One region of the Mesorhizobium sp. M0968 genome, then DNA from elsewhere that is predicted to be linked to it. Evidence: predicted binding sites of a transcription regulator. Region 1 holds the regulator's gene; the other holds the start of a gene.
What was found. Region 1 encodes HrcA, which represses chaperone genes, less so after heat shock. Its sites were predicted from a motif close to GTTAGCACTCNCNNNNNGNGAGTGCTAAC; they were not measured.
Positions count from the first base shown of each region.

Region 2: the regulator HrcA is predicted to act here: its motif matches at 4,861-4,889, upstream of NKH67_RS20695 (co-chaperone GroES).

Region 1 covers NZ_JAMYNL010000017.1:84,789-96,031, forward strand. The annotation lists gene NKH67_RS24305 (TRAP transporter permease) at 1-1,702, opposite strand, end outside; gene NKH67_RS24310 (TAXI family TRAP transporter solute-binding subunit) at 1,861-2,820, opposite strand; gene NKH67_RS24315 (YciI family protein) at 3,074-3,427, shown strand; gene NKH67_RS24320 (RNA polymerase sigma factor) at 3,427-4,683, shown strand; gene NKH67_RS24325 (glutathione S-transferase family protein) at 4,699-5,322, opposite strand; gene cysK (cysteine synthase A) at 5,498-6,478, opposite strand; gene NKH67_RS24335 (LysE family translocator) at 6,644-7,261, opposite strand; gene NKH67_RS24340 (PQQ-dependent sugar dehydrogenase) at 7,349-8,704, opposite strand; gene NKH67_RS24345 (hypothetical protein) at 8,805-9,002, opposite strand; gene hrcA (heat-inducible transcriptional repressor HrcA) at 9,039-10,151, opposite strand; gene rph (ribonuclease PH) at 10,298-11,014, shown strand; gene NKH67_RS24360 (VOC family protein) at 11,048-11,243, shown strand, end outside.
Region 2 covers NZ_JAMYNL010000012.1:50,290-61,532, forward strand. The annotation lists gene NKH67_RS20650 (RT0821/Lpp0805 family surface protein) at 1-24, opposite strand, end outside; gene NKH67_RS20655 (ATP-binding protein) at 146-1,573, opposite strand; gene NKH67_RS20660 (response regulator transcription factor) at 1,584-2,249, opposite strand; gene NKH67_RS20665 (hypothetical protein) at 2,314-2,613, opposite strand; gene NKH67_RS20670 (DUF3168 domain-containing protein) at 2,994-3,404, opposite strand; gene NKH67_RS20675 (hypothetical protein) at 3,681-3,896, shown strand; gene NKH67_RS20680 (hypothetical protein) at 3,940-4,131, shown strand; gene NKH67_RS20685 (DUF1488 family protein) at 4,162-4,428, opposite strand; gene NKH67_RS20690 (hypothetical protein) at 4,425-4,697, opposite strand; gene NKH67_RS20695 (co-chaperone GroES) at 4,940-5,278, shown strand; gene groL (chaperonin GroEL) at 5,380-6,999, shown strand; gene NKH67_RS20705 (hypothetical protein) at 7,082-7,243, shown strand; gene NKH67_RS20710 (transglycosylase domain-containing protein) at 7,398-9,557, shown strand; gene NKH67_RS20715 (DUF1214 domain-containing protein) at 9,654-10,238, shown strand; gene NKH67_RS20720 (DUF1254 domain-containing protein) at 10,231-10,779, shown strand; gene NKH67_RS20725 (hypothetical protein) at 10,794-10,979, opposite strand; gene NKH67_RS20730 (DUF2336 domain-containing protein) at 11,167-11,243, shown strand, end outside.

The sequences.
Region 1 (11,243 bases):
CGAAGGCGGCCAGCGCCACAGGCGGGGTGAGATCGGCCATGATGCCGAAATAGAAGACGAACATATGGCTGACCACCAACGGCACGCCGAGCGACAGCAGCGCTGGCCCGGCCAGCGACGAAGTGATGATGTAGTTGGGAATGGTCGGTATGCCCATGCCGAGCACCAGGCAGGTGAGCATGGTCAAAAGCAGCGACAGGAACAGATTGTTCTCGCCGATCGAGATGATCCAGCCGATGAAGGTCGAGGCGATGCCGGTAAGCGTCAACGTACCGATGACGATGCCGACAATGGCGCAGGCAATGCCGACCGGCAGCGCGTTCTTTGCTCCTTCGGCAAGCGAATCCACGCATATGCGCAGCGTCTCGCGCCCGCCCTTGAAGGTGAGGCAGGCGGCGACCAGCACGGCGATGACCAGGCTGAGGATGTTGACGCCGAATTTCATGAAGGAAGCCGCGGCAAGCCCGAGCGCCAACCAGAAGACGATGCGGAAGGCGAGCGGCCCGATCGATGCTGCCAGCGGCGTGCCGAGGATAAGCACAATGGTCAACGCCAGGCCCATGGTGCCGGCGAACACCGGTGTGTAGCCGGCAAACAGCAGGTAGATCAGTGCTGCGAGAGGCAGTACCAGCGGCCAATGTTGTCTCACCGCATCCCACGGGTTGGGCAGGTCGGCCTTGGCCATGCCGTGCAGGCCGGCCTTGCCGGCTTCCAGGTGCACCTGCCAGAAACAGGCGCCGAAATAGAGCAGCGCCGGAATGATCGCCGCCTTGACCACAGCGGCATAGGGGATGTTCAGGGTCTCGGCCATGATAAAGGCAACCGCTCCCATCACCGGCGGCATGATCTGACCGCCCATCGACGAGGTCGCCTCGACGGCGCCGGCGAAAGCCGAGCGGAAACCGAAGCGCTTCATCAGCGGGATGGTGAACTGGCCGCTGGCCACCACATTGGCGACGCCGGAGCCGGAAATGGTGCCCATCAGCGCCGAGGACAGCACGCAGACTTGCGCCGGGCCGCCGCGCCATGAGCCGACCAGGCCAAGCGCAAAATCGTTGAACAGCGCGATCATGCCGGCGCGCTCAAGAAAGGCGGCGAAAACGACGAAGATGAAGATGTAGGCGGCCGAGACATAGATCGGCGTGCCGTAGATGCCTTCGGTACCGTAGGCGAAGGTGTCGACGAGCTGGGCGAAATCATAGCCGCGATGGATGAACGGCGGTGGCAGATGATTGCCGGCGAATGCGTAGGCGAGAAAGATGAAGGCAATGACGGCAAGCGGCAGTCCCATCAACCGCCGCGCCGCCTCGAAGACCAGCACGACCAGCACCGCGCCGACGATCAGGTCAGGCGTGGTGAGAAAGCCGGAGCGGCGGATGAGGTCGGCATAGAACACCCAATTGTACAGACCGGTGGCGAAACCAAGCAGGCCGAGCGTCCAGAACACTGCTTTCGCCGGGACGCTTTTGGCGCGCAGATTGGCGATTAGGGCAAAGCCGAGCAGCAGCAGGAAGCCGACATGCATGGCGCGTATGACCTGGCTCGGTAGGCTGCCGTAGGCGGCGATGTAGATTTGGAAGATGGAGAAGGCGATGGCGATAAAAAAAGCCGCCTTGCCAGCGATGCCTTCGCCGAAGCCAGGCGGCAATCCTTCGACAGGAGCTTCCGCTGTGGGGGAAAGAACGGTCGGGGTTGCGGTCATTAGCGGGGTTCCTGGCGGGGCGCTCCCCTCCCCGAGGGAGGTGCGAGCGAAGCTAGGCGGGTGGGGTCGGTGCGGCAGTGTACGGCCTCAACCGACCCTACCGGTCCATTCGCCTTCGGCAGCTGTTCACCTTTTCCTCAAGGGGGAGGGATGGCTCCTTACTTCACCAATCCCTTTTCCTTGTAATACCTCTCGGCGCCTGGATGCAGCGGCACTGGCATGCCGTCGAGCGCCTTGGCCGGGTCGATCGCCTTGGCGGCGGCGTGGGCAGCGGTGAGCTGGTCGAGATGCTCGAACAGCAGTTTTGTCATCTGGTAGGCGGTCTCGTCGGAGACATCGGCGCTGGTGATCAGGAAATTGCCGACGGCGGCGGTCGCAACATCCTCGGTCTGGCCCTCGTAGGTGCCCTTGGGGATGACCACGGAAAGATAGGGCAAGCCGATCTTAGCGACGTCCTCCGCCGGCACGGCAACGATGTTTACCGGCAATGAGGTGGCGAGGTCACGGATCGACGCGACCCCAAGGCCAGCCGACTGAAGCGTGGCGTCGAGCTGGCGGTTCTTGATCAGCTCCACCGATTCGGCGAAGGGCAGATATTCGATCCGCCCGAGGTCTTCGTATTTCAGCCCGGCAGCGGCAAATATCGTGCGGGCGTTGAGCTCGGTGCCTGAGGCCGGCGCGCCGACCGAAAGGCTCTTGCCCTTGAGATCGGCGAGCGTCTTGATGCCGGATTCCTTGCTGGCGACGATCTGGATGTAGTTGGGATAGATGGCGGCAATGCCGCGCAGCTTGTCGAGCTTGCCTGGGAAGCCTGCTTCGGTATTGCCTTCGGCGGCCAGCTTGACGGAATCGCCGAGCGCAAAGGCGATCTCGCCCTTGCCCTGCTGAAGCAGGTTGAGGTTTTCGACCGACGCTTTCGTCGCCTGCACCTGAGTACGCGCGCCTTCGATGCCCTTGCCGTAGATTTCCGACAGCGCGACGCCGAGCGGATAGTAGACGCCGGACGTGCCGCCGGTCAGCACGTTGATGAATTCCTGTGCCTTGACCGATACCGCGCCAAGGCCAAGCGACAGCGCCAGCACGCCGGCTGCAACAAATTTCGTCCTGAAATTGAGCATGCGATTTCCTCCCTGAAAATTCGCCGCCGTGCCCTCCTCGGCGGCACGAAGCGAGTTTAGACAGCGGGCGGGAAATGCCAACCCGCAATAGCAGCGACTAGACGAACGACTAAGCAGTGCCGCAACACGTTGGCGCTTGCGCAAGGTCGCATCGCGGCAGAAAGATTTTTCCAGCGCTTGTCGAAATCCGGCAGGGCCGCGCGACATAAGTCCGGCTCGCAACGATGCGGCCCTCGAGAAACGGGAGAAGACCATGCGATACATGCTTTTGATCTATGGAAACGAAGCGGGGATGGCAGCCGCGCCAGCAGATGCGGTGACACAGATGTCGAGCGCGTACGTCGCCTACACCGAAGCGCTGAAGAAATCCGGCGCCTGGCTCGCCGGCGACCGGCTGAAGCCGACGCAATCCGCTACCTCGGTGCGGATGGCCAATGGCAAGACCAACGTGCTCGACGGCCCCTATGCCGACACCAAGGAGCAGCTTGCCGGCTTCTATATGATCGAAGCGGAGGACGTCGACGCCGCCATTGCCTGGGCGGCGCGCTGCCCGGGCGCCAGCACCGGCACGGTAGAGGTGCGGCCGATCTGGGAACTCACCATGTGATGCCGGAATTGCCCGATACTGCGCGGGCGGCGGCGGAAGCGGCCGCCCGGCAAAGCTACGGCAAGCTGGTCGCTTATCTCGCCGCACGCACGCGCGACGTGGCCGCTGCCGAGGACGCATTGGCCGATGCCTTTGCAGCGGCGCTCGAGCGTTGGCCACAGGCGGGCGTGCCCGACAAGCCGGAAGCCTGGCTGCTGGCGGTGGCACGCAAGCGCCGCGTCGACGCGGTCAGACGGCGGCTGACACGCGAGGCGGGCCGCGACCACCTCAGACTGATCGCCGAGGAGATGGAGGCGCGCATGGCCGAGGAAGACCTGCCGGACGAGCGGCTCAGGCTCATGTTTGCCTGCGCCCATCCCGCGATTGAGGCCGGCGTGCGAGCACCGCTGATCCTGCAGACGGTCCTGGGCTTCGACGCAGCGACCATCGCCTCGGCTTTTCTTGTCTCGCCAGCCACGATGAGCCAGCGCCTGGTGCGCGCCAAGACGCGAATTCGCGAGACAGGCATTCCGTTCCGCGTGCCGGAGCGGGCCGAGCTCGGCGAGCGGCTGGGCACCGTTCTGGAAGCGATCTACGCGGCGTTTGCCGAAGGTTGGTCCGACCCGGCCGGCACCGAAACGCGGCGCCGCAATCTCGCGACCGAAGGCATCTGGCTCGGCCGTTTGATCGCCTCGCTGATGCCGGATGAGCCGGAAGCACTCGGCCTGCTGGCGCTGATGCTGTTCGCCGAGGCGCGGCGTGCAGCCCGGCGCAATGCGGCGGGTGACTATGTGCCGCTGGCCGAGCAGGATCTTGCATTGTGGGACGATACCCTGATCGATGAAGCGGAGGCGCTGCTCGGGCGCGCGGCCGCCGAGGGTGTTGTCGGCCGCTACCAGCTCGAGGCCGCCGTGCAATCCGCCCATACGACACGGCGGCTGACCGGTTGTACCGACTGGGTCGCGATCAAGGAGCTCTACGACGCGCTGTCGGTGATTGCCGGCTCGCCGGTGGTGTCGATCAACCGTGCGGTGGCGATTGCCGAGGCCGAAGGTGCTTCAGAAGGATTGGGCGCGCTTGATCAACTCAGCGGCGACAAGCGGCTGTATGACTATCAACCTTACTGGGCCGCCCGCGCGGGCCTGCTGGCCAGACTCGGCAAAGTTCCACAAGCGAGCGAGGCCTATGACCGGGCTATCGGCCTCGAACGAGATCCGGCCGTGCGCCGGTTCCTGCAGGAACGACGGGCAGGGCTCGGCCGCGCGGAAAGACACTGAGACAAGGCGGAGTGCTTAGGCCGGCCACATGTCGTGGGAAGCATTCAGCCTCTTCATCACCCGATGTTCCCGCAAATTGGCCCACAGGCGTTCGATGTTCGGCCAAGCGGTTGGAACCTTCGCGACCTCCGGATGCCAGGCCACCAGCATGACGAGATAGATGTCGGCCAGCGAGAGTTGGTCGCCGGCCAGCCAGTCGCGGCCGTCGAGGGCGGCATCGAGAATGGCGAGGCTGCGATCCATTTCCGAGACCGCCGCCTGTTTGACAGCGTCCACACCCCGGGGATCGGTCGTGTAGCGATGAGCGTAGAAGAACCGCAGGCCAGCCGAATAGATGACGGAGGACATGAAAAACATCCAGCGCAGGAAGTCGGCGCGGTCAGCCGAACTTGCTGCGGGCGCCAGTCCTGCTTCGGGGTGGCGCTCGGCCAGCAGGATGCAGATCGCCGCCGATTCGGTCATCGAGCGTCCGTCCGGCAAGATCAGGACCGGCACCTGGTTCAAGGGGCTGATATCAAGAAAGGCCTGGTCGGGTCGGCCCTTCGGAACGTCGATCTGGTCGAAAGGCACGCCCGCCAAAGCGAGCGCCGCCTCGACGACAAAGCCGCCGGTATTGGCACGCGTATAGAGCTTGTACATAAAGTCCTCCACCTGCCGGGCAGCGACGATTGATACGGAAGTGACCCGCCGCTCAAGCGAACGACGCCCGCCACAGGTGGTTTTTCAGCGGTCCACGCCGACGCGTGATACTGAGTATTTGATGTCGGAGGGGCATCGCGAAGGATCGCTACTGACCGGTCAAAAACGCTCGTGTCTAAGCGCCCAATCCCTCGAACAGGATCGTCGAGAGATAGCGCTCGGCGAAGGAGGGGATGACGACGACGAGGTTCTTGCCCTTGTTCTCGGGCCGCGAGCCGACGACGATCGCCGCTTGCAGGGCGGCCCCCGACGAGATGCCGACCGGCACACCTTCGAGCCGAGCGACGAGCCGTGCATTAGCAACCGAATCCTCGTTCGAGACCTTGACGATCTCGTCATAGATCGTCGTGTCGAGGATTTTTGGCGCGAAGCCGGCGCCAATGCCCTGGATCTTGTGCGGGCCTGGCTGGCCGCCCGACAGCACCGGCGAGGCTTCCGGTTCGACGGCGACGACATGCACCGAGGGCTTACGCTTCTTCAGCACCTGGCCGACGCCGGTGATGGTGCCGCCGGTCCCGATGCCGGCAACGAAGATATCGACTTCGCCATGGGTGTCGTTCCAGATTTCCTCGGCGGTGGTGCGGCGATGGATTTCCGGATTGGCCAGGTTTTCGAATTGCTGCGGAATGACAGCGTCGGGCAGCGTTGCCGCCAGCTCGTCGGCCTTGGCGATGGCGCCCTTCATGCCTTTCGGCCCTTCGGTCAGCACCAGTTCGGCACCGAGCAGAGCCAGCATCTTGCGGCGTTCGACGGACATGGTTTCCGGCATGGTCAGGATCAGCTTGTAGCCCTTGGCAGCGGCGGCAAAGGCGAGTGCGATGCCGGTATTGCCCGAGGTCGGCTCGATGAGGGTGGTCTTGCCGGGCGTAATCCTGCCCGAAGCCTCCAATGCCTCGATCATCGACACGCCGATGCGGTCCTTGACCGAGGCGATCGGGTTGAAGAATTCGAGCTTGGCCAGCAGATTGGCGACGACACCCTTCTCCCTGGCGAATTTATCAAGCCGCACCAGCGGCGTGTCGCCGATCGTCTCGGTGATCGAATTGTAGATGCGGCCGCGGCCGGGCACGTGTGTGTGGGTGGCGGGCTTGTTCATTGATTTCCTCCCAGAGGTCAAGCGGCAAAAGTCGCGCGGGCATAGGATAGAGCCATCCACCGCGCAAGATAGGCTGTCGATCGAAAAATATCCGAGTGAAGTTCGTGCTGAGTACCCCCGCCCTTGCAAGGCGTGGCAATCCTTGGGCGGATTGGCGAAACAGATCTATTGGCGGGCGGCAATTGCCGCCGCCGCGCCGACCATGAAGCCGGCGGCGGTGCGGTTGAGTGCCCTCAGCGCCCGCGGCGACTTCAGGAACCAGCGCGCCTTGGCCGCCAGCGCCAGATAGGGCACCAGCACGACGAGCAGGACGACGATGGTGAGCGCGACGAGGATGCCGTAATCGGCCAGCGTGATCGTCTTCAGATCGACGATGGTCGGGGTGATGGCAAGATAGAAGATCATCGTCTTCGGATTGCCGAGCGTGACGGCAAAGCCGGCTACAAAGCTGGATGCCAAGCCGCCCTTGCCTTTCTTCGCCTCCACCGTTTCCGGCGTGATGCCGCTCGTCCAGAAACGCCAGCCAAGAAAGGCGAGGTAGGCGACGCCCAGCCATTTGATGGCCAGGAAGACCATGCCGAAAGTCTGTGCGACGAAAGCCAGGCCGAGCACCACGGCAGTGAGATAGGTCAGGTCGCCGAGCATCAGCCCGAACGACATGGCCAGCGACGAGCGGAAGCCGGAACCCAGCGCACGCGCAACAAGCGCGGTGACGCCTGGGCCCGGGATAGCCGCGGCGATGCCGAGGGCAGCACTATAGGCGAGGAACCCGGTGAGTGTCATGATCGGCGCTTGTCGCACAATGTTGAAGTTGGGTGAATTCCCTCGGGCCGGATTCGATTGCGCCAGCGCAGCAGGCGACACCGCCGTTCAGGAGCGGCCGTCTTCGTAGGTAACGCGCCAGATGGTGCCGTTACCGTCCTCTGTGACGATCAGGGAGCCGTCCTTGGCCATCGCGACACCGACCGGGCGGCCCCAGACGGCGTCGTTCGAGATGACGAAGCCGGTCATGAAGTCCTCATATTCGCCTGTCGGCTTGCCATCCCTGAATTTGAGCCTCACCACCTTGTAGCCGGTCCTGGCGCCACGGTTCCACGAACCATGCATGGCGACGAAGGCGTCACCCTGATAATCCGCCGGGAAGTTCTTGCCGTCGTAGAAGGCTATATTCATCGGCGCCGAATGCGCCTGCATCAATACATCGGGGACAGTGGCCTTGCCGGCGAGGTCTGGCCGCTCGCCCTGATGGCGCGGATCCTCGTTATTGCCGATGTAGTACCAAGGCCAACCATAGAATCCGCCGTCCTTGACCGCCGTTGCAAATTCGAACGGCACATTGTCGCCGAGTTCGTCGCGCTCATTGACGACGCACCACAATGCGCCGGTGGCGGGCTGCACGGTCATGCCCGTACAGTTGCGCAGGCCAGTGGCGACAGTTCGGGGATTTTTCCCATCCGGGTCAAAGGCGAGCACATCGGCACGGCCGTCCTCGGAGCCCCAGGCCGCCCCGAGCGGCTTTGATTTGGCCCAGGCGTCGAGGCCGCTATCCGGCTCCTTGCCTATATCCTCGGCTACGTTCGAGGCGGAGCCAACCGACAAATAAAGCGTTTTGCCGTCCTGCGAGAAGGCGATGTCGCGGGTCGTGTGACCACCCGACGGGATTTGGGCGACAATGGTTTCTGGTTTGCCGGATGTCTTCAGGTCGCCATCGCGATAGGGGAAGCGGACGATGCTGTCGCTGTTCGCGACATAAACCCATTGCGGTTTGTCTCCTGGCGGATAGAAGGCGATGCCGTAGGGATAATTGAGCCCCTTGGCGAAGATCGCTTTCTCGATGGGCCTGGCGCTGCCCTCGGCGAGACGATAGACGCGTATTTGGTCGGCATGGCTGTTGGCAACAAACAGGTCGCCATTCGGAGCGACGCGCACGACACGTGGATTGACGATGCCGGATGCGATCATTTCAGCCGAAAAGCCCGACGGCAATTCTGGCTTGGCGCTTTCGGGCCGTTCCGCCACGCCGGCGCCGTTCGAAGCGGATTGGGCGGGGTCGGCTGCCGGCATGTCTCGCGGCCCAATCAGGCGTCGGACGCCAGGCCTGTCGGCGTGCCAATCGCCAAACGCGGCTTCGCCTTTGAGCACATTCTGGTCCGCCTGCTGGGCGGCTGCCGGTGTCGCAACAAGGAGGGCAGCGGCCAAGGCCGCAAAGCCGCCAGGTCGGATCATCAACGTCCTCCGGGATTCGCCTCGAACAGGGGCAAACGGCATCAGGCATTGATCGTTCCAAGCGGCCGTCCAGCACACGAGGATTTGAAGCCGAACCCGTTCAGTTGCCAGAGGCGTAAAAGTCGTCGTCGAGGCGCTTTTCCAGCGCGACCAGATCGGCCGGCAGCGGTAAACCCATCGCCCGCATCTCTTGCAGCTTCTCGCGCAACTGCTCTTGTACCTCGTGCTGATCCTCTGGCTGGTTGATCATTTCTTCGAGCAGCAGACTGATCTGGGCCTTGAACGATTCCAGCGCCATTCTTTTCTCCTCCTTGCGGCAGGCCCGCGGCGGCTCCTAGCTCAGCATGCGCGAAATCAGCTGCGCCGTATAGTCGACCATCGGTACTATGCGCGCATAATTCAGCCGCGTCGGCCCGATGACGCCGAGCGCACCGACGACACGCGCGTCCTTGTCGCGATAGGGTGCCACCACCAGCGAGGAGCCAGACAGCGAAAACAGCTTGTTTTCCGAACCGATGAATATGCGCACGCCTGGGCCTGCCTCGGCGAGGTCGAGAAGCTGGATCAGCCCATCCTGCGTCTCCAGATCCTCAAACAGATGCCGCAGCAATTCTATGTCGGCCTGGGCAGTGACGTTTTCCAGGAGATTGGCGCGACCGCGCACGATAAGCCGCCCAGGCACGCCGCTTTCAGCGCCTGCCCAGACCGCCAGGCCCTTCTCGACCAGATCCTGCGACAGCGTGTCGAGGGCCGCCCTGGTCTCTTCCTTGATGCGGGCGATCTCGACCCGCGCCTCGGCCAGGGTGCGACCGCGGATATGGGCGTTGAGGAAGTTAGAGGCTTCGTGCAATTGCGAGATGGTGATCCCGGCGGGCAGATCGATGACGCGATTTTCGACGTCGCCGTTCTGCGAGACCAGCACGGCCAGCGCCTTGGTCGGCTCGAGCTGGATGAATTCGATGTGCTTAAGCGCCGCCTCATTCTTGGCGGCGAGCACGAGGCCGGCGCCGCGCGACATCCCGGACAGCATCTGGCTGGCCTCGGTCAGCATATGCTCCAGAGTTGCGCCCGAGCCGGAGGCGCGCACCTGGGCCTCGATGGTGCGGCGCTCCTCGTCGGAGAGGTCACCAAGTTCCATGAAAGCATCGACGAAGAAGCGCAGGCCTGCCTGGGTCGGCAGCCGGCCAGCCGAAATGTGCGGCGCATAGATCAGGCCGAGATGCTCAAGGTCGCTCATCACGTTGCGGATGGTGGCCGGCGACAGCGACGACGGCAGGATGCGCGACAAGCTGCGCGAACCGACCGGCTCGCCATCCCTCAAATAGGAATCGACGATGCGCCGGAAGATGTCGCGCGAACGCATGTCGAGCGATTGAAGCGCGGGCGATTGCAGCGCGTGCGACGGGAGCACGTGCGACTGCAAACCGGGATCGACTGCCTTTGTCATTTCGAGCCAAAAACCTCCGCCCCGAAGATATAGACTTCCGCGGTGTCGGCGCAACCGGTCCATTTTCCTTTGCGCCTCACGCCCCGTGCGGCTACAAGCCGGCCAAGATTCCCCGGCCAAGATTCCGAAGAAAGAAAGAAGCCTGAATGCGCCCTTCCAAACGCCAATTCGACGAAATGCGCCCCATCTCCTTCGAGCGCGGCGTCTCCAAGCATGCGGAAGGCTCGTGCCTGGTGAAGTTCGGCGACACGCATGTGCTGTGTACGGCCAGCTTGGAGGAAAAGGTGCCGGGCTGGATGCGCAACTCCGGCAAGGGCTGGGTGACGGCGGAATACGGCATGCTGCCGCGTTCGACCGGCGAGCGCATGCGCCGCGAGGCTTCGTCCGGCAAACAAGGCGGCCGCACGCTGGAAATCCAGCGGCTGATCGGCCGCTCCCTGCGCGCCGTGGTCAATCTGCAGGCGCTCGGCGAGCAGCAGATCACCGTCGACTGCGACGTGATCCAGGCCGACGGCGGCACGCGCACCGCTTCGATCACCGGCGGCTGGGTGGCGCTCTACGACTGCCTGCGCTGGATGGAAGCCCGCCAGATGGCGAGCCTGAGCAAGGTGCTGAAGGATCACGTTGCGGCAATCTCCTGCGGAATCCATGATGGCCAGCCGGTCATCGACCTCGACTACATCGAGGATTCCTCGGCCGGCACCGACGCCAATTTCGTCATGACCGGCAAGGGCGGCATCGTCGAGATCCAAGGCACGGCCGAGGGCGAGCCGTTCTCGGAAGAGCAGTTCGCGGCGCTGATGGGGCTCGCCAAGAAAGGCATTCAGCGCCTGGTCAGCTTGCAGCAAATGGCGGTGGCTTAGCTGCGGTCCAATATTGATGAGATTGGCGATCCTGTGACTCCTTCCGCAATCCTGGAATCAGCACTCTACGTGACCGACCTTGCTGCCGCGGAACGGTTCTATTCGGGCGTGCTCGGGCTCGATCTGCTCGGTAAGGTCGATGGCAGGCATCTCTTCTTCCGCTGCGGCGACGGCGTGCTGCTTATCTTCAATGCCGAGGCCACCAAAGTGCCGCCGCGGGCCGACGCCA
Region 2 (11,243 bases), on a different contig from region 1:
AACGAGCGCGACGCGAATCTTCATGCCAATACCGGCTTTCTTGAGCTGGACCGCCGCGCTGTCAGCAGCTGGCGCGGCCATAATGTCGATGTTTGTCGGAAATTTGGCCGCAGCCAGCCACCTGGAAAAGCAATCTGGAAAAGCATTACTGAAGGCTCCGCAATCGAACCATCGCCTTCAATCCACCCATGATGGATCGTTCCAGCGCCAGAGAGCCTCCATACTCGTTGACAAGGTCGGCGACAATGGCAAGTCCGAGCCCGCTGCCCGGTTTTGTCTCGTCGAGCCGCCGGCCGCGCTGCAACACCTCGCGCGCCTTGTCGTCGGGAATGCCGGGGCCGTCATCCTCGATGCTGATCTCGAACAGGTTGGCTGCGCCTTCCGTGCCAGCGCCACCTTTGCTGGAGATTGGCTTGACCGAAACGGCGACCGCGCTCCTTGCCCATTTCATCGCATTGTCGAGCAGATTGCCGAGCAGCTCCTCCAGGTCCTCGCGTTCGCCGGCAAAGACGATGTCGGTGGCCGGCAGCGACAGCGACAGCGCCGTCTGCGGGTTGAGCTTTTGCAGCACCCGAACCATGCGCTGGACCAGCGGCGCCACCGGCGTACGGTAGACGACGCTGTCGCGCTGCGCGGCGACGCGAGCACGTTGCAGATAATGGTCCACTTGCTTTTGCATGGAAGCGGCCTGCTCGGCGATCAGCTGGCCCTTGGCGCCACCCAGCGCCCGTCCCTCGTTGAGCAGCACGGCAAGCGGCGTCTTCAGCGAGTGCGCGAGGTTGCCGACCTGCGTGCGCGACCGCTCGACGATACGCCTGTTGTTCTCGATCAGCGCATTGGTCTCGTTGGCGAGCGGCTCGATCTCGGCCGGGAAACGGCCATCTAGGCGCTGCGCGGTTCCTTCGCGCACCATGGCAAGCGCATTCCTGACCCGGCGCAGCGGCTGCAGGCCGAGCAGGATGGCAATCGCATTGATGGCGATCATGCCGACGCCGAACAGCGACAGATAGGTCAAAAGGCGCCGCTGGAAGGTGGCGATTTCCTGCTCGAGCTCGGTCTGGTTGCCCATGACGCGGAAGCGCGCGGCGCGGTTTTTCGCATCGAGCACGAACTCGCTCTCGAACACCTCCAACTGCTCGCCTTCGATGCCGTCCGCTGAATAGCTGCGCTGGAAGCTGGCATTGAAGGGCACCTCGGCAACGCTTGGCGACGGGATCGCCTTGGTCATCGACGACGAATGGAGATCGCCGTGCACGCCTTCCGAGGCAGGCTCGACCGACCAGTACCAGCCGGAATTCGGTTCCGAGAACCTCAAATCACCAAGGTCGGGGGCGCCGGTCAATTGGCCGCTTTCAGAAACGCCGACCGAGCCGATCAGGTTGAACAGATGCGCCGAAAGCAGGCTGTCGAAACCGCGCTCGCTGGCCTGGCGATAGAGCGTGGTGATCAAGGTGAAGATGACGACCAGAGTGAGGATCGCCCAGACCGTGGAAAAGGCGATGACGCGAAACGCCACCGAACGCGGCCATGACCGCAGCGACGGCGTGTTCGAGACGGCGGGTTTTGTAGGCAGCGGTTCCGCGTTACGCCTCCGGCTTACGCATGCGGTAGCCCATGCCGCGAACAGTTTCGATCATGTCGATGCCCATCTTCTTGCGAAGCCGTCCGACAAAGACCTCGATCGTGTTGGAATCGCGGTCGAAATCCTGGTCGTAGAGATGCTCGACCAGCTCGGTCCGGGACACCACCTCGCCCATGTGGTGCATCAAATAGGCAAGCAAGCGAAATTCGTGCGAGGTCAGCTTCAGCGGCACGCCGTCGACGTCGGCCTTGGAGGCCTTGGTGTCGAGGCGGAGCGGCCCGCAGGTCAGTTCGGACGAAGCGTGCCCGGCAGCACGCCGGATCAAGGCCCGCACCCTGGCCAGGATTTCCTCGATGTGGAAGGGTTTGGTGACGTAGTCGTCGGCGCCGGCGTCGATGCCGGCAACCTTGTCGCTCCAGCGGTCGCGTGCCGTCAGGATCAGCACCGGCATCTTGCGGCCGCCGCGCCGCCATCGCTCGACCACGCTGATGCCGTCCATCTGCGGCAGGCCGATGTCGAGCACCACGGCATCGTAGGGCTCGGTGTCGCCGAGAAAGTGCCCTTCCTCGCCGTCGAAAGCGCGGTCGACGACATAGCCGGCATCGACCAGCGCGTCGCCGATCTGCCGGTTGAGATCCTTGTCATCTTCGACGACGAGTACGCGCATGCGGAAGGCCTGTTGAAGCTGTTCAGATATAGGCCGATTCCGGCAGTCTGGGAAACGGCACGGTTCAGTTCAGCGGAACGACGATCTCCGAGCGACGCGGACGCTGCCCTTCCTTGCCCGGAACCAGCACGACGATGACGCAGACGGGCTGGCCGCCGCGTGTCGACTGCGAGGCCTTGGCCAAGGTGCCGCCATTCTGCTCGGCCACCTGCTGGCCGATCGCATAGCAGTCGGAGGCGGCGAGGACGACCGGTTGGGGCTGCTCGGGCACGACAACGGGGATCGCCATCGCCTGCGACGCAAGCAGACCGGCGGCTGACAGCGCCAGTGCCGCGGTCCGGAAGTGGGAGCGAAGGGTTTTCATGGTCAGCGTTCTAACGCGCCGGTGCTGAACGTGATATGAACGGTGAACGCTCGAATGCATGCCCGCCACACCCCTGAAGCGCGAGATTACCGGATTGCCATTTCGCCGCCCATCCCGCGAAATTGCCAAGTTTAACCTAGCCCTCCGATCCTTCGCCGACAACCGGGCATCGTTTGGCAGTGAAAGGCAATCGCTTCAGGTTTGCCCCGACTTCGATAATCGATCCGGCAACCGAAGGCAGATTCAGGCGAACCGACCGGAAATAAAAACCCGCCTCTGCGGCGGGTCGCTGGCGCCATCAGCACCATAGGCGAATTAGTAACATAGCTGCCGGCACAAAGCAAGAACAAAATTGCCGGATTGTAAAAAATGCCCGGTGGTCAGCCCTCGTCCTTGATCACGGCGCGGAAGCGCAGCAGCCCGTGATGGGCCGAAAGGTCCTCGTCGTAGCGGGCTTCGGCGAATTCGAGCTTGAGGTAGGCGCGGCGATGTTCGCCGAGCGAGAGAGCCGTATCGCGCAGGCGGGTGCTAACAAGGTCCATGATGTCATTGGTTTCCTTGCTGGCCTCTGATTTCGACCAGACATGCAACGTCAGCAACTGTTCTGCGTCGTTCTCCATTCCCGTTGCCCAATCGTAGACGCTGGTGCGGCCGAAGGTCATGTGGGGGAACGCAACATTTTCCGGCGCACGGTCGAACAATCGTGCGTCGCCCAGTGCCGCCGATAAATCGGGATCGTCATTCACTGCCTCGAATATGGCCTTCTGCAATTCGACGGCCGGCGCGGTCATCGTCTTTCCCTTCGTCCGTCGCGTCGACCTCCCGGCTGCGTAGCTGCGTTGCATGAAGGCATCCCGCCAAAGCGCGAATCAGCGCGTCTCATGCGGATTATGAACCTTCATGATCTCGGCAATAAGCCCTGCTCCTGGAATGCGCGACGCCCCGGCCGTCCGCGCCACGGACCCTTGAGGGTGATGCCAACCTGCGCGAAGTCATTTGGCATGCAGGAGTTCGAAAAAAGGATGCTATGACGATGTCTGGTTTCCAGACATTCGAGGTCGTTTTTCGTGCGCGAGCCGTCGCTGCTGCCTGTCTTCGGAAAGCTTGGGGCCAAGGCGCCGCCGGTCGCGATTGCGGCGTCGACCATGTCGATGACCGTCAAGAGTCTGGTCAACCACACTCGGGAGGTGCTCTCGGCGTACGGTAGCCTGGCCCTGAAGCTGTCCGTCGTTTTGTGGACGGTGCTTGTCGTGGCGGCAGTATTCTTCATCGCCCAGGCCTGATCGAGCGACATTCATTGATTGGGCGGAAACGAAAGGACCCAAGATGGCAAAGCGCTACGCGCTCCGTATGGAACATCCTCACAGCTGGACCGTCTTCGACGTCTTCACCGGCCAGCCGGTCGAGCTCAAGCAGCAACTCACGGCCAGTTTGAACACGCGCGATGCGGACGCGATGGTCGACCGGCTGAACGGTCGCGACGTCAAGCGGCGAGCGAAGGCGGACCGGAAGCCCTGACAAAGCGTCTTGTGGACGGATCGCGACGGACTAGCGAAAATCGGCCGCAGTCAGCACATATATGCTCCTGCGGGTGCGGGCATAGGCATTCCTGGCGACATCGTGGATCGAGTTGGAAGCCGTGTCGAAGGCTGCCAGGTAGGTAGCTTCTGAGGCCGCCGTTCCCGGCTGCATCTTGGAGATGGCATCGGTTGCGACAGAGAAGGAAATCTGGAACATCCCGTCATGGCCGACGAAGCGGATGCGTTTGCTTGCCTCGTCGTAGCTGCGGCTGGGATTGGGAAATGTCAGGCTCATGATTTCGCCTCCGTCGATGCAGATACGGCCTTCTTGACTGCCCGTGACGCCCGCTTCTTCTTTGGTGCGACCGGATTCAGAGCTTCCGCCGCGCGGTCCGCCTCTTCCTTGGCCAGTCGCAATTCCCTCAGCCTTGCCGTTTTGATGCTCCTCGCCTTGGCTTCCGAGAGATATTCGGCAGTTGCTTTGTTCCGCTCCGCCGTCTTCTTTTGATTTTCCATGAAGCGGGCCTGAGCTTTTTCCATGATGTTCTGATTGCCTTCGGCCATCGGTAAAATCTCCCTTGCAGCGAAAGTCGTGAATGTGAATTCACCATAAAATAGGTGTTCAAAGATAGAAATTCAATTTCATTAATATTCGGCAAGGCCCGAACACCAGGGGATAACCAGGCAAGATAATACGTTCAATATTTAATGTGCCCTATGAATATTTTTTGGCGCTCCTATCAATCGAGTGCCAGGGCGCCTATAGAGAGGGGCGGCCGCCTAAGCTGGCCCCAGAAAGAGTCCCCATGAAATTCCGGCCACTCCACGATCGCGTCGTCATTCGGCGCGCCGAAAGCGACACCAAATCCAAGGGCGGCATCATCATCCCCGACAATGCCAAAGAAAAACCGCAGGAAGGCGAAGTGATCGCTGTCGGGCCGGGCGCGCGGGACGAAAGCGGCGCGCTGATCCCGCTCGACGTCAAGGCCGGCGACCTCATTCTGTTCGGCAAATGGTCCGGCACCGAGGTCAAGATAGACGGCGAGGACCTTCTGATCATGAAGGAGGCCGATATCATGGGCATCATCGAAAAAAGCGAGACGGGCATCATCGACAAGACCGTGGCTGCCAAGAAGGCCGCCTGATTGGAAGGCCGCGCGCCCTCCCGCGCGCGCGCAAAGGACGCTCCGAGCTTTGATTCAGGCGCTGCAAGCGCCTTGCCACGACAACCGAACTGGAAAAGATCATGTCTGCCAAGGAAATCAAATTCTCCACCGACGCGCGTGACCGCATGCTGCGCGGCGTCGAAATCCTCAACAACGCCGTCAAGGTGACGCTCGGCCCCAAAGGCCGCAACGTCATTATCGACAAGGCCTACGGCGCGCCGCGCGTCACCAAGGACGGGGTGGCCGTGGCAAAGGAAATCGAGCTTTCCGACAAGTTCGAAAACATGGGCGCGCAGATGGTGCGCGAAGTGGCCTCGAAGACCAACGACCTTGCCGGCGACGGCACCACCACCGCCACGGTGCTTGCCGCTTCCATCCTGCGCGAGGGCGCCAAATTCGTTGCCGCCGGCATGAACCCGATGGACCTCAAGCGCGGCATCGATCTTGCCGTCAGCGCCGTCGTCAAGGAAATCCAGGCGCGCGCCAAGAAGGTCAAGTCCTCAGCAGAGATCGCGCAGGTCGGCACCATTGCCGCCAATGGCGACACCAGCGTCGGCGCCATGATCGCCAAGGCGATGGACAAGGTCGGCAATGACGGCGTCATCACCGTCGAGGAGGCCAAGACCGCCGAAACGGAGCTCGACGTCGTCGAAGGCATGCAGTTCGACCGCGGCTATCTCTCGCCCTATTTCGTCACCAATGCCGAGAAGATGCGTGCCGAGCTGGAAGACCCTTACGTCCTCATCCACGAAAAGAAGCTCGGCAATCTGCAGGCACTGCTGCCCATCCTCGAAGCCGTGGTGCAAAGCGGCAGGCCGCTGCTGATCATCTGCGAGGACGTCGAGGGCGAAGCGCTGGCAACGCTGGTCGTCAACAAGCTGCGCGGCGGCCTCAAGGTAGCGGCCGTCAAGGCGCCTGGCTTCGGTGACCGCCGCAAGGCGATGCTGGAAGACATCGCCGTGCTCACCGCCGGACAGATGATTTCCGAGGATCTCGGCATCAAGCTGGAGAACATCACCATAGACATGCTCGGCCGCGCCAAGCGCGTGCTGATCGAGAAGGACACCACCACGATCATCGACGGCGCCGGCGAGAAGACTACCATCCAGGCGCGCGTCCAGCAGATCAAGGGGCAGATCGAGGAAACCACGTCCGACTATGACAAGGAGAAGCTGCAGGAACGTCTCGCCAAGCTGGCGGGCGGCGTTGCCGTCATCCGCGTCGGCGGCGCCACCGAATCCGAGGTCAAGGAAAGGAAGGACCGCATCGACGATGCGCTGAACGCCACGCGCGCGGCCGTCGAAGAAGGCATCGTTCCCGGCGGCGGCGTCGCGTTGCTGCGCGCCAAGGCTGTGCTGAAGGGGCTGACCGGAGCCAATGCCGATGTGACGGCAGGCATCTCGATCGTGCTCAGGGCCCTTGAAGCGCCAATCCGGCAGATCGCCGAGAATTCCGGCGTCGAAGGTTCGATAGTCGTCGGCAAGCTCGCCGAGGGCAAGGATCACAATCAGGGCTTCGATGCCCAGAACGAGGTCTATGTCGACATGATCAAGGCCGGCATCGTCGACCCGGCGAAGGTGGTACGGACGGCGCTGCAGGACGCGGGCTCCATTGCGGCGCTTCTGATCACGGCGGAAGCCATGATCACCGACGTTCCGGCGAAGGAAGCCGCTGCTTCGCCCGGCGGCATCGGCTATTGACCAGCCACTGCCGGAAACAAGCCTGAAAGACAGCCGCCGGGGTATCTTCCCCGGCGCGCACCATCGGCAAGAAGATCGATCAATGATCGCATTCGTCCCGAAGCCAAAGGCAGCGGCGAAAATCGAAGTGGCCGAGGAAAGCCGCTTCGATCGCATTCGCAGGCTTGCCGACAAGCACAGGAAAGCCAACGCCGGCATGATAGGCCGCGACCCGAAAAAGATCGCGGACAAGCGTCCCATGTGACGACTGCCAATCCTCGGCACCTCGCGCAAGCGCGGAACCTTCATCGCCCTTGTAGGCAGCGCCAAAATGGACGAATAGTCATAGCGGCGCGCCGCCGTGAAATTGCCGGCATGCGGTTTCTCAGTTGGCGGCATCGCCGCAGCCGGATCCTGGAATGGCCAGTCCTTTGGAACCACGCAAGAGAAGAGGTCCGATCGCCGCAAGGCTGCTGGCGGTGGATGCGTGGATTGATTCCTCGGTCTACGAAATCGGCTTCAGGGCGCGCCAGTTCTGGGAAGCGGCGACCATCTTCTCGCGGCGTTTCCGTGTCGACGGCTGGCGCCGCGGCCTGATCGAACTGTTGAGTGAAGGCTTTACGCTCGGTGCCGGCGGCATCGTCGTCCTTTTGGCGCTGGCCTTGCCGGCCTTCCAGATAACCGCCGGCGACTGGCGCACGCAAGGCGACCTCGCCGTCACCTTCCTCGACCGCTACGGCAACGAGATCGGCCAGCGCGGCATCATCCAGCGCGATTCGGTGCCGGTCGACGAGATGCCCGACCATGTCATCAAGGCGGTGCTGGCGACCGAAGACCGCCGTTTCTTCGACCATTACGGCATCGATGTGCTCGGCCTGTCGCGCGCCATATTCGAGAATGTGCGGGCAAATTCCGTCGTCCAGGGCGGCTCGAGCATCACCCAGCAGCTGGCCAAGAACCTGTTCCTGACCAATGAGCGGACATTCGAGCGCAAGATCAAGGAAGCCTTCCTGTCGCTGTGGCTCGAAGCCAATCTGTCGAAGAAGGAAATCCTGCAGCTTTACCTCGACCGCGCCTATATGGGCGGCGGCACCTTCGGCATCGAGGCGGCAGCCGATTTCTATTTCGGCAAGAGCGTCAAGGACCTGAACCTTGCCGAGGCGGCGATGCTGGCCGGCCTGTTCAAGGCGCCGACCAAATATGCGCCGCACATAAACCTGCCCGCCGCCCGGGCGCGGGCCAATGTGGTGCTGTCCAACCTGGTCGATTCCGGCTTCATGACCGAAGGCCAGGTGCTGCAGGCAAGATTACACCCGGCCGAAATCGTCGACCGCGGCGAGCAGAAGAGCCCCGACTACTACCTCGACTGGGCCTTCGACGAGGTCAAGAAGATCGCCGCCAAAGGCGGCCCGCACTCGCTTGTCGCCCACACCACCTTCGACGCCAACATCCAGAAGGCGGCCGAAGAATCGATGGAGTTCCACCTCCGCCAGTTCGGCCAGGAATACAACGTCACCGAGGGCGCCATCGTCGTCATCGAGACCAATGGCGCGGTCAGGGCGATCGTCGGCGGCCGCGACTACGGCGCCAGCCAGTTCAACCGCGCCACCAAAGCGCTTCGCCAGACCGGCTCCTCGTTCAAGCCCTATGTCTATGCGACGGCGATGGAGCATGGCTTCACGCCGGATTCGGTGGTTTCCGGCGGACCCATCTCCTGGGGCAGCTGGTCGCCCCACAATTACAATGGCGGGTCGGCCGGCAACGTCACGCTGATCACGGCGATGGCCAAATCGATCAACACGGTGCCGGTGCGGCTGGCCAAGGATTATCTCGGCATCAAGCCGATCAAGGCCATGGCCGAGGCGATGGGCGTCGAGTCGCCGCTGGAATCGCACAAGACCATGGTGCTCGGCACGTCGGGCATGACCGTGATGGACCAGGCGACGGGTTACAGCGTATTTGCCCAGAACGGCCTTGCCGGAACCCGGCACGGCGTCAGCCAACTCTTCACCCGTACCGGCGAGGTGGTCTACGACTTCGCCAAGGATGCGCCGCCGCCGCATCGGGTGCTGTCGGAGCAGGCGCTCAAATACATGAACACCATGCTGGCGGCGGTGCCGGTGATCGGCACTGCCCGGCGCGCGGCCCTTCCAAACATCGTCGTCGCCGGCAAGACCGGCACGACCCAGTCCTACCGCGATGCCTGGTTTGTCGGCTTTACCGGCAACTACACGGCCGCCGTCTGGCTCGGCAATGACGACTTCACCGCGACCAACAAGATGACCGGCGGCACGCTGCCGGCCATGGTGTGGCAGCGGCTGATGGTCTATGCGCACCAGAATATCGACCTCAGACCGATTCCCGGCCTCGATCACCCCTTCGTCGATGCCGAAATTGCCGCCAAGGCCGAGGAAGCGGAAAAGAAGAACGCCGAACAGGCAGCTGCCGATGCCGCCGCCGAGCGTCCGCCGGTGCTGTCCAGCCGGACCACCCAGACCCTGAAGGAACTGACCAGGCTGTTCCAGGCGGCACCCGTGCTCGACGCGCCCGCTGCACCGGAAACCCTCTCGGCGCTGTGACGCCCAATTGCGCGGGGCCGCTTGCCACAAGGCCCTGCGCCGCGATATCCCCGAGCGGCAATCTTTCAGTCCCGGCCTTCGGTTCCCTGCCTCCTCATGCTCAAGAACGCCTTCCTGACACTGCTTTCGCTTGCCATCGCCGTCGTCGGCGGTGGCGGCAGCGTCTGGTATGCACTGAAGCTGCAGGATGGCGTCGGCGCCATCAGGATCGGCCAATGGACCGCCTTCCCCGATATCGGCACGCCGACGGCAGATCCCTATTCGAAGGCCCGCGTGGCTCGCGAAGGCGTGCTGGCGCTCGGACAGGCGGAAGGACTGTCCTTCATAGCCGAGCGCGATTCCGGCGGCGAACAGCTCCAGCGGCAATGTGCCTACAAGATCGCGGGCGGCTTTCCCACCGCCCGGTTCTGGACGCTTTATGCCGCCGACCAGTCGCTTGGCGTGGTCGAGACCGGCAAGCCGAGGCCGGCTGCGCTGCAGTCCTATCAAGTGCTGCGCCAGGCCGACAATTCGGTGGTCATTTCCGTCGGCAGCCGCCCAGCGCCCGGCAACTGGCTGCTGACCAGCGGCGCCGGCAAGATGTACTTGGTGCTTACGTTCTACGACACGCCGATCGCCAGCAGCACCGGTCTCTCGGACGTCACGCTGCCACAAATCCAGAAGGTCGGCTGCAATGCGTAGCCTGCTGCATGCCGTGCTGCTCGGCCTGCTCGGCGCCGGCATCGTGCACATCATCGTGCTGCTGCTCGTCCCCGAGTTCTCCGAACGCGACGCCTGGTCGCGATTGGCCATGGCTTCGGATCTCTACAAGATGACCAGGCTCGACGCGGAAGCCGGCGGCGCGCCGGTGGTGAAATCGGTCGATCCGCTATTTTATGCGGCGGCATGCCGTTTCGATCTTGCCGAGGGGATGGTGCGGGTCAAGGCGCCGGGCAAGGTGCCGTTCTGGTCGATATCGGTCTATGACCGCGGCGGCCACAACATCTACTCGTTCAACGACCACAGCGCGACCGCAGGCATGCTCGACACCGTTGTGCTGACGCCGGCCCAGATGATCGAGGTCCGCAAGGATCTTCCCGAGGAACTGCAAGGGGCCATCTTCGTCGAGGCGCCGATAGAGGAAGGCGTATTCGTCATCCGTTCGTTCGTGCCCGACGACAGCTGGAAGCCGATCGTCTCGCGGTTTCTCGAACAGAGTTCCTGCGAACTGCAGGATTTTTAAGCCGGTTCCGATGCTCAGTGATGCGGTACCGGCAATGTTCCCGAAGGTCCCGGCTTGTCGGGGCCGGCCGGCCGCGTTTCGCCGGTCAGCGGCCGCTGTTCGTAGCGCACCCCGGGAAAGATGATCACTGCCGCCGGCGCGGTTTGTTGTGCTCGATTGGTTGCCGCCGTTCGCGGCACGAAAGACAGTACCATGCCCATGGTTCGCGTATTCCTCTCGGTTGCCCCGGAGCACAACGCAACGCCTCCATAGTCGATTAAGAAGGCAGTAGGTTAACGGAGCGCTAACGGATCGCCGCTAAATTGATCTTTGTTCTTGGGAAACGCGAAACCGGTACAGCCCGGCAGAGCGCTGTCCAGATCGTGTCGAGTGTCGGGCGTATCCTTCGTGTCAGCTTCGGATTTCAGGCAAATCGCAGCAGGAGCTGAATCGGGAAAGGCCGAAAGGCTGTTTCGCGCCGCGGT